DNA from 3 places in the Roseateles sp. GW823-FHT07B05 genome. Region 2 is predicted to be linked to each of the others. Evidence: predicted binding sites of a transcription regulator. Region 2 holds the regulator's gene; each other region holds the start of a gene.
The links. Region 2 encodes sigma-54, which starts transcription at its own class of promoters, with help from an activator protein. Its sites were predicted from a motif close to TGGCANGNAANCTGCTTT; they were not measured.
Positions count from the first base shown of each region.

Region 1 (3,274 bases), on a different contig from region 2:
CAGGTGCTGGCCCAGCCCAGCGATTCGCTGTCCGGCGACCAGCTCGTGCTGACCCGGGCTGCCAACCTCGGCGACACGCTGCAGGGCCTGCCCGGCGTGGCCGCCACCAACTTCGGCCCCAACGCCAGCCGGCCCAGCATCCGCGGGCTGGACGGCGACCGCGTGCGCATCCTGAACAACTCGGGCGCGTCGGTGGATGCGTCCAACCTCAGCTTCGACCACGGCGTGGCCATCGACCCGCTGGTCATCGACAAGGTCGAGGTGCTGCGCGGTGCCGCGGCGCTGCTGTACGGCGGCAACGCGGTGGGCGGCGTCGTCAACACGCTGGACAACCGCATCCCGCGCAGCTTCACGCCGGGCCTGAGCGGTGCGGCCGAGGTGCGGCTGGGCGGCGCCAGCAACGACAAGAGCGGCGCCGTCGTGCTGGACGGCGGCAGCGGCTCGGCCCAGTCGGGCTTTGGCTGGCACGTGGATCTGGCCGGCCGCGACGCCGGCGACCAGCGCACGCCGCGCTTCAGCAGCCCCACCGACGACGGCGCCGAGAGCCGCACCAGCGTGCGCAACTCCGCCGCGCGCAGCCATGGCGGCGCGGTGGGCGGCTCGGTGTTCTTCCAGGGCGGCTATGCCGGCGTGTCGGTGGACGACTTCCACACCGACTACGGCACCACGGCCGAGGCCGACGTGACCATCCGCATGCAGCGCCAGCGCCTGGCCACGGCCGGCGAGTGGGCCACCGCCGACGGGCCGGTGCGCCGCGTCAGCTGGCAGCTCAGCCGCAACCGCTACGAGCACGTGGAGATGGAGGGCGCCGACGTCGGCACGACCTTCAAGAGCACCGGCACGGACGGCCGGCTGGAGGTGGAGCATGCGGCGCTCGGCCCGGTGAAGGGCCTCGTCGGCCTGCAGACCGAGTCGCTGGACTTCTCGGCGCTGGGCGAGGAGGCCTTCGTGCCCAGCACGCGCACGCGCAGCACCGGCGTGTTCCTGCTGGAGCAGGCGCGGCTGGCCGGCGTGGACTGGTCGGCCGGGGCGCGCACCGAGCGCGTGACGGTGGACTCGGACGGCGGCGACCGCTTCGGCGCGCCGGTGTCCCGGCGTTTCCGCCCGCTGAGCCTGGCGCTGGGCGGCGTGCTGCCGCTGGACAGCGCCTGGAGCCTGAGCGCCAACCTGAACCGCACGCAGCGCGCGCCGGCCTACTACGAGCTGTTCGCCAATGGCCTGCACGTGGCCAGCGCGGCGTTCGAACGCGGCGACGCCGGGCTGGGCCTGGAGAAGTCCAAGGGCCTGGACGTGGGCCTGAAGTGGGAGGGCGACGGCAGCCATGTGCACGTGAACGTCTACGAGACGCGCTTCTCGAACTACATCGCGCTGCAGGCCACCGGCGAGACTGCGGACAACGACGGCGAGGCCGTGCCGGTCTACGCCTTCCAGGCCGTGCCGGCACGGCTGCGCGGCGTGGAGCTGGAGGGCCGCTGGCAGGCTCACCCGGCCGTCGCGGTGCTGGCCCAGCTGGATGCCGTGCGCGGCGACAACCGCACGACGGGCGAGCCGCTGCCGCGGCTGGCGCCGCTGCGCGCGATGCTGGGGCTGGAGGGCAAGTGGGGCGACTGGTCCGGCAAGGTCGAGTGGCGCGGCGCGGCGCGGCAGACACGCGTGGCGCAGTTCGACACCGCCACGGCCGGCTACGGCACCGTGCGGCTCAGCCTGGCCCGCCAGCTGCGCTGGGACGGCGTGGACGCGCTCTGGTACCTGAAGCTGGACAACCTGGGCAACAAGCTGGCCTACAACGCCACCGCGGTGCCCACGATCCGCGAGCTGGCGCCGCAGCCGGGCCGCTCCGCCAGCACCGGTCTGCAGATCCGCTTCTGACCGCTGCGGTGCGCCCGGGGCGACCCGGGCGGGCCATGACGGGTTAACTCTGGTGCCTCGGTGCCGTGGCTTCGGGCACCCTGCACCGAGGCAGTGCACGGGTGCACCAGAAGCCGCCCACCCGGGTGGCGCGGAATTTGCGTCGGTGCCTGCGAGAGGAGCAACGATGCAGACCGCCTTCGATGAAATGAAAGCCGCGGGGGGCAACGCCACCCGCGCCCACTACGAGGCCTACGCCCGCTGGCTGGCCGAGCAGCCCGAGTCGCTGATGCGCGAACGGCGCGAACAGGCGGAGCTGATCTTCCGCCGCGTGGGCATCACCTTTGCGGTCTACGGGGACAAGGACTCGGGCGAAGGCACCGAGCGGCTGATCCCGTTCGACCTGATCCCGCGGGTCATCCCGGCGTCCGAGTGGACGTCCATGCAGGCCGGCCTGGCGCAGCGCGTGACGGCGCTGAACCGCTTCATCCACGACGTCTATCACGACCAGGAGATCCTGAAGGCCGGCATCGTGCCCGCCGACGAGATCCTGAACAACGCCCAGTTCCGCAAGGAGATGATGGGCGTGGACGTGCCGGGCAATGTCTACAGCCACATCGCCGGTGTCGACATCGTGCGCGCCGGCAATGCCGACGGCAGCGGCGACTACTACGTGCTGGAGGACAACCTGCGCGTGCCCAGCGGCGTGAGCTACATGCTGGAGAACCGCAAGATGATGATGCGGCTCTTCCCGGAGCTGTTCGTCAACCACCGCATCGCGCCGGTGGCGCATTACCCCGACCTGCTGCTGGACACGCTGCGCAGCGTGGCGCCGTCCGGCGTGTCGGACCCGACGGTCGTCGTGCTGACGCCAGGCATGTACAACTCGGCCTACTTCGAGCACGCCTTCCTGGCCCAGCAGATGGGCGTGGAGCTGGTGGAAGGGCAGGACCTGTTCGTCGACGGCGGCTTCGTCTACATGCGCACGACGCGTGGCCCCAAGCGCGTGGACGTCATCTACCGCCGGCTGGACGACGACTTCCTCGACCCGCAGGTGTTCCGCGCCGATTCGCAGCTGGGCTGCGCCGGCCTGGTGGACGCCTACAAGGCCGGCAAGGTGACGCTGTCCAACGCCATCGGCACGGGCATCGCGGACGACAAGTCGATCTACCCCTACGTGCCGAAGATGGTGGAGTTCTACCTCGGCGAGAAGCCCGTCCTGCAGAACGTGCCCACCTATGTGTGCCGCGAGAAGGACGACCTGGCTTACACGCTGGCGCATCTGTCCGAGCTGGTGGTGAAGGAGGTGCACGGCGCGGGCGGCTACGGCATGCTCGTCGGCCCGGCCGCGACGAAGGCCGAGATCGAGGCCTTCCGCGAGCGGCTGGTCGCCAACCCGGGCAACTACATCGCACAGCCGACGCTG
Region 1 is NZ_JBXAGX010000008.1:6,149-9,422, reverse strand. Features, by position in the region: gene AC1Q7O_RS17500 (TonB-dependent receptor) at 1-1,869, shown strand, start outside; gene AC1Q7O_RS17495 (circularly permuted type 2 ATP-grasp protein) at 2,036-3,274, shown strand, end outside.
Region 1: a site for sigma-54 is predicted at 1,996-2,013, ahead of AC1Q7O_RS17495 (circularly permuted type 2 ATP-grasp protein). Genes of this name have one in related genera too.

Region 2 (3,274 bases):
GCCTCTCCTACCTGCCGCAGGAAGCCTCCATCTTCCGCAAGCTGACGGTCGAGCAGAACATCCGCGCGGTGCTGGAGCTGCAGCAGGACGAGCGCGGCAAGGCGCTGTCCAAGGGCCGCATCGACGAGCTGCTGAACGGCCTGCTGCACGACCTGTCCATCGACGGCCTGCGTGACAGCCCGGCGCCGGCACTGTCGGGCGGCGAGCGCCGCCGCGTCGAGATCGCCCGGGCGCTGGCCACGCAGCCGCGTTTCATCCTGCTGGACGAGCCGTTCGCCGGCGTGGACCCCATCGCCGTGCTGGAGATCCAGCGCATCATCGGCTTCCTGAAGGCCCGCGGCATCGGCGTGCTCATCACGGACCACAACGTCCGCGAGACGCTGGGCATCTGCGACCGCGCCTACATCATCAGCGAGGGTGCCGTGCTGGCCGAAGGCACGCCGGACGAGATCGTCGCCAACGCCGATGTGCGGAAGGTGTACCTCGGCGAGCATTTCCGGATGTAGGGATGGTGAGCCCCTCGCCCATCCTCGCGGCGCTGAACGCGCGCGATTCCGGTCGGTCCCCCGAGGGGACGGCGATGCTCACGGCATTGAGCCGCTCGCACATCGCCTGCGGGCCGGCTTGGGAGCGGCCCGGCGCCGGTCCGCGGGTCACACCATGAAACAGACCCTCCAGGTCCGCCTCAGTCAGCACTTGGCGCTGACGCCCCAGTTGCAGCAGTCCATCCGGCTGCTGCAGCTGTCGACGCTGGAGCTGCACCAGGAGGTCGAGCAGATGCTGGCCGCCAACCCGCTGCTGGAGGCCGAGGAAGAGTTCACCGTCAGCGCGCCGGAGCTGGCCACCAATGCGCCGGCCGAGGCCGGCACGGAGGCGTCGGCCGGGGAGTCCGAGGGCGGGGAGTCTGCCGAGCTCAGCGGCGAGGACTTCGGCGGCACCGAGCGCGAGGACTGGGAGAACGGCACCGAGCGCGACGACTTCGACGGCATCCGTGAGCTGCCCAGCAGCAGCCCGTCCAGCGGCGACGACGACGGCGAGCGCGAGAGCCAGGAGTCCGCCGAGACGACGCTGGCCGAGCACCTGGCACAGCAGCTGGCCGGCCTGAGCCTGTCGGCCGCCGACCGCGCGGCGCTGCACGTCGTCATCGAGTCGCTGAACGAGGACGGCTACCTCGAAGACCCGCTGGAGGACATCGCCACCGCGCTGGCCGGCGACGACCCCGAGGACCGCGACGAGCTGCTGGACCACCTGCGCATCGCGCTGCGCCTGCTGCAGAGCCTGGACCCGGCCGGCATCGGCGCGCGCGACCTGTCCGAATGCCTGGTGCTGCAGCTGCGCGCCCGGCCCAAGAGCCCGGCGCAGGCCATCGCCCTGCTGATCTGCAAGAGTCATCTGGAGCTGCTGGCCCGCCGCGACATGCGCCGGCTGATGGCCGAGACCGGCGCCGACGAGGCCTTGCTGCGCGAGGCGCAAGGCCTCATCACGCGGCTGGAGCCCAAGCCGGGCCGCCGCTTCGCGCAAAGCGCGGCTGCGGCCATCGTGCCCGACGTCATCGTGCGCAAGGTGGGCCGCGAGTTCCGCGTCATGCTGAACCCCGAGGTGGCACCCAAGCTGCGCATCAACGAGCTGTACGCGAACGCGCTGCGCGCCACGCGCGGCGGCATCAGCAACTCGCCGCTGGGCGGGCAGCTGCAGGAGGCGCGCTGGTTCATCAAGAACATCCAGCAGCGCTTCGACACCATCCTGCGCGTCAGCCAGGCCATCGTGGAGCGCCAGCGCGGCTTCTTCACGCACGGCGAGCTGGCCATGAAGCCGCTGGTGCTGCGCGAAATCGCCGACGAGCTGGGCCTGCACGAGTCCACCATCTCGCGCGTGACGACGGCCAAGTACATGGCCACGTCCTGGGGCACCTTCGAGCTGAAGTACTTCTTCGGCTCGGGGCTGAGCACCGAGGCCGGCGGCGAGGCGTCCAGCACCGCGGTGCGCGCGCTGATCAAGCAGTTCGTCGCGGCCGAGGACATCAAGAAGCCGCTGTCCGACAGCGCGCTCGCGGCGATGCTGGAGGAACAGGGCATCCAGTGCGCCCGCCGCACGGTGGCCAAGTACCGCGAAGGCATGAAGATCGCGCCGGCGAATCTGCGCAAGGCGTTGTGAACGAGGCGCTGGCCTTGCTCCAGTCGCTGCGCGAGATGTCGGTGCGGCGGCTCTCCTGACCGCTCAATCCTGCGGCAGCTCCGCCTTGCGCCACTCCCGCGGCGACTGCCCCGTGTGCGCGCGGAACGCGCGTGACAGCGCCGCCTCGCCGCCGTAGCCCACGTCCATCGCGATGTGCTTGAGCGAGCGGCCCTCGCGCAGCCCTTTCTGCGCCAGACCGATGCGCCAGCGCTGCAGGTAGACGCCCGGCGTACAGCCGACGACATCGCGGAAGCTGTTGGCGAACACGGTGCGCGACATGCCCGCCGCCGCCGCCAGCTCCTCCAGCGGCCAGTCGCGCTGCGGCGCCTCGTGCATGGCCACCAGCGCGCCGCGCAGCTTCGGGTGCGACAGCCCGGCCAGCATGCCGGACTCGACCCGGCCCTGCGCCATCAGCTCGCGCAGCACCCAGATCAGCAGCACCTCGAACAGCCGGTCCAGCATCAGCTGGCGGCCGCAATACGTCGCCTCGGCCTCGGCGAACAGCTGCGCCAGCACCGGCGCGCAGCCGGGCACCGACGCCAGCGGCAGGCACACCCAGGCCGGCAGCGCCGCGGCGATGGGATGGCCGGCACCGCCGTCGAAGGCCATGTGGGCGCACAGGAACTCGGCACCGCACGCCGGGTCCGTCACGAAGCGGTGGGCCAGCGGGCGCGGGTAGAGCAGCAGGCTGGGCTCGGTGATGCGCAGCGGCTCGGGCACGCCGTCATGGTGGACGGCCACATCGCCCGACCGGATCAGGTGCAGCTGGCCGCGCCCGGCCTGTGGCACCAGGCTGTTGACGCCGCACAGCGCGCCGGTCTGGAAGGTCTCGGCGCGCACGGCGAAGTGCGTGAACAGCGCGGCAAGTCGGTCGGCCATGATCGGTACCAGATGCAAAGTTAAACGTACTTTATGGCATCTCAGGTACACCCATCGTCGGCACAGTTCATCCCTGTCGCAAGACAGATCCAACGCCCCCACCGACACCTTCCAGGAGCCTGCCATGACCCGCCAACCCAGCTTCAACCGCGCCGTCCTCCAACTGCTGTTCGCCGCCGCTGCCGTCACGGCCGGCGCGTCCGCCCAGGCGCAATCCTTC
Region 2 is NZ_JBXAGX010000003.1:163,524-166,797, reverse strand. Features, by position in the region: gene lptB (LPS export ABC transporter ATP-binding protein) at 1-506, shown strand, start outside; gene AC1Q7O_RS08910 (RNA polymerase factor sigma-54) at 661-2,154, shown strand; gene AC1Q7O_RS08905 (AraC family transcriptional regulator) at 2,218-3,054, opposite strand; gene AC1Q7O_RS08900 (DUF4148 domain-containing protein) at 3,179-3,274, shown strand, end outside.

Region 3 (3,274 bases), on a different contig from region 2:
TGTTCTTCGGCCGCCTGCAGGAGAAGGTGGTCGACAACTACGACTTCGCCAACGGCGCTCCGGCCATCGGCGCCGAGTTGGACCTGAAGTACGCGGGCGAGATTTTCAAAGTCGGCTACCGCGGCCGGCCGGCGCGGAAGAACCTGCACCACTACTTCTTCCAGCATCAGCTGCCGAACATCAAGCTGCCGGCCAGGCGGTACTTCACCACCAACGACCCGGTGATGACGCCGGAACTGCTGGACTACTTCTTCAACGTCAAGACCAAGGTCTTCGACAGCATGGATGACCGCAAGAAGTCCCTGCTCTGGTCCATCTACAACACGTTGCCGGAATACCGCTCGGTGCTGCCGTTGCTGGAGAGTTCCGTCATCGAGGGTCACCCCTTGCGGCAACACCAGCGGTACTCCATCCGATGCCCGGCGTCCGTCAGTTTCGACACACCTGATGGCGGGCGCACGTTCGTGGTCAATGTGATCGAGCTGTCCTTGATGGGCTTCCAGGCTGAATCGGGTCTGGACCTGCCGTCTGGCGACGTCGTTGGACACGCCGTTGTAGATCTGGGCAAGGATGAGCGGTCTGTCGTCGAAGTGCGTGTCGCTCGCCGAAGGCAGACTGACCAAGGAACCTTCTTCGGTTTCAGGCTGGATGAGCCCGATCTCGCCTGGCGGCGTTGCGTGGCCGCGCTGGAAGTCGGGCGGACTTCCGGGGACCTTCTGCAGTAGGCGACTGTTCTCGAAATCGGGCTGAACGCTCTTTGGTGAGCCTCAGCCCATTTAGTTCTAGGTCGCCATGAGCACAGCTCAGCGAGTGGTTGTGGGGCACTGCTCTGATTTCATGCGGGAAGTGGAACTCGATACCACAGCGTGACTGCGGTATTGAGCCAGTTCGTTGTGTCGGAGCATTCCGCCCCATGTGGTCGCCCCCTCCCGTGCAATGAAGACGTCGGAGTTGGTGGCTGACACAGACGTAAAAAAGGGCCCCGAAGGGCCCTTTCTCTAACCAGCAGGAAACTGCCGATTACTTGGCAGCCTTGCTGCTGCGGCGGCGAACCAGGCCCAGGCCCAGGATCGCGGCGCCGACCAGGCCCAGCGACGCCGGTTCCGGCACGGTCACCACGTTGTCGAGGCGCAGGTCGACCGAGTTGGTCGAGCCGGCAACGTTCACCGTTGCGACGATGGCGTTGATCTTCGAGAAGTCAGCACCGCCACCACCCGTGGTCAGCGTTGCCGACGGGCAGACGTTCACGAGGAAGCAGACGAACGGGATCTGGAAGGTACCCGGGCCGAGGGCGGTCGTGCGGAACGACGAGAACTGCGTGGCCGAGGTGTAGACGTCGATCTGGAACGGGAAGCCGAGGTCGGCGGACACGACGGTCAGTTGGAACGCATTGGCGCCAACGGCCAGGTCCTGGTTGCCCAGGCCGGTGTTCTTGTTGACACCAGTGGACGCATCATTGATGCCGTCCCAGACGATCTTGCCGACCGCGTAGACGTCAGCTTCGGTGCTGAACGAGTAGATGCCTTGGGCGACCACGGCGCTCACGGTGCCGACGTCGTTGTTGTTCGCACCGGTCAGCTTCTCGATCGAGATATCGCGATAGCCGCCAAGGATGCTGCTGGAGAAGGAGGACGTACCCCAGATCTCGCCGGAGTTGTTGACGTCCGTCTGGATCTTGGTCTGCGCTTGGCTGAAGTCATCCAGCACGGCGCCGGCTTGGGCGGTGAAGCAGAGGGCTGCAGATGCTGCGGCGACTGCCAGTTTGAGAAGCTTGTTCATTTGATTCGCTCCAATGACACGTTGAAACACTGTTCGGTAGGGACCGAGGCCTAGTCGATGCATTTAAAGCAGAAGCCGTGCCAGATTGGAAAACTCTTTTATTATCAATGACTTGTGGTTTTTATCTGGGTGGCTGGGGTGCTGGGTGTAAAGCTTCCCGACAGTGCATTGGACCCCGGCGTCAACATCAGCTCATCCAGCGGGCGGCGGAGCGAACGCGCTGATGCGGCAGCCCCTTTGCCTACGCGGCCCATGAACACGGTGCGTTCGGCGACCGGGGCGCCGCCGAGCAATGTCGCTAACCGCGCCTCGATTTGCTGGGCGTAGCCCGCGGCGGCGGGCAGTTTGGAGAAGTGTCGCCGCTCGCGTGCGTATCTTGCGAAAACCAGCGGTGTGATCTCCGGCTGCAACTGGATGCCCAGTGATGTTGCCGTGAGCCAGAACCTCTGCATCGCCCGTCCGGCGGCGATGTAGTCATCGATGCCGCGCGGCGCTCGTTCTGCTTGGATGGCGAAGTGGCTCGCGCAGGCGAGGCCGGGGATGAAATCCAGTTGGATGCGTGGTGCGACCGTGCCGGCGAGGTAGCGATTCATGAAATCGATTCGTTCCCACGAGGTCATCGCGAACCGCATCAGCTTGGTGGTGACAGCGTCGGCCCCGAGCGCTTGATCCGGAACGCGGGTTTCGCTGTAGCGCGCGTTCCATTCGATGATGTCTCGATGTACCTCGTAAGCCTCGCGCATGATCAGCCGCAGCTTGGCCGAATGAAATAGCATGCGGGCCACGCGCAGTCGTGCAGAAAAGCTTTCCATCCACGCAACGCGGTGGTGCGGGCCGACCGAAGCCGCCAGCGCCGCCAGTTCTTCCGGCTGCAGCGGACGTGTGCTGAGTGGCCTGCGTTGGACGCTGCGATTCTGGATGGAGGCGGCCAGGTGGTCAGGCTGTACGTTTGTGGACGGGGAGAACCGGAGATCCACAAGAGGCCGATGCTCTGGTGTATCCGCTCGGCGGATGGCTTCAAGCGTCAAGCCCTGAGTGGATGCGGCGATCGCTGCCGTTTCGATCAAGGCGCCCATGGATATCTGGCTTGGATGGCCATCCAGGTCGTAGACACAATGCTCGCGGGTATCAAAGCCATGCACCACGACATGCCAAGGCCCTTCGATCTGGAAACGCCAGGGCTGCGTGTTGTCGCCGCTTGGTGCCCAGCGAGCAAGGTCAAGAATCTTGTGAATGTCAGGCGTCTGGCTCATGGTGCGTGGCCTTGCTTTTTGTGTGCGGCAGATTGTGGGTGAGCGTTACGGCCTGCCGACGGATTTGTGTCGACGCGGTGGGCTTGCGTGAGATCTTCGCTACAGGGATTCGGTGATGAATAACTCGACTTTCGACTACGGTGCGGCGTTTTCCCGCAACATCGGCTGGGTGACGCGTGATGAGCAAGCCCGCCTGCGGGGCGCGCGGGCTGCCATTGCAGGCCTGGGTGGGGTGGGTGGGG
Region 3 is NZ_JBXAGX010000002.1:533,208-536,481, reverse strand. Features, by position in the region: gene AC1Q7O_RS06645 (GNAT family N-acetyltransferase) at 1-725, shown strand, start outside; gene AC1Q7O_RS06640 (PEP-CTERM sorting domain-containing protein) at 1,021-1,779, opposite strand; gene AC1Q7O_RS06635 (nitroreductase family protein) at 1,884-3,032, opposite strand; gene AC1Q7O_RS06630 (ThiF family adenylyltransferase) at 3,148-3,274, shown strand, end outside.
Region 3: a site for sigma-54 is predicted at 1,845-1,862, ahead of AC1Q7O_RS06640 (PEP-CTERM sorting domain-containing protein). Genes of this name have one in related genera too.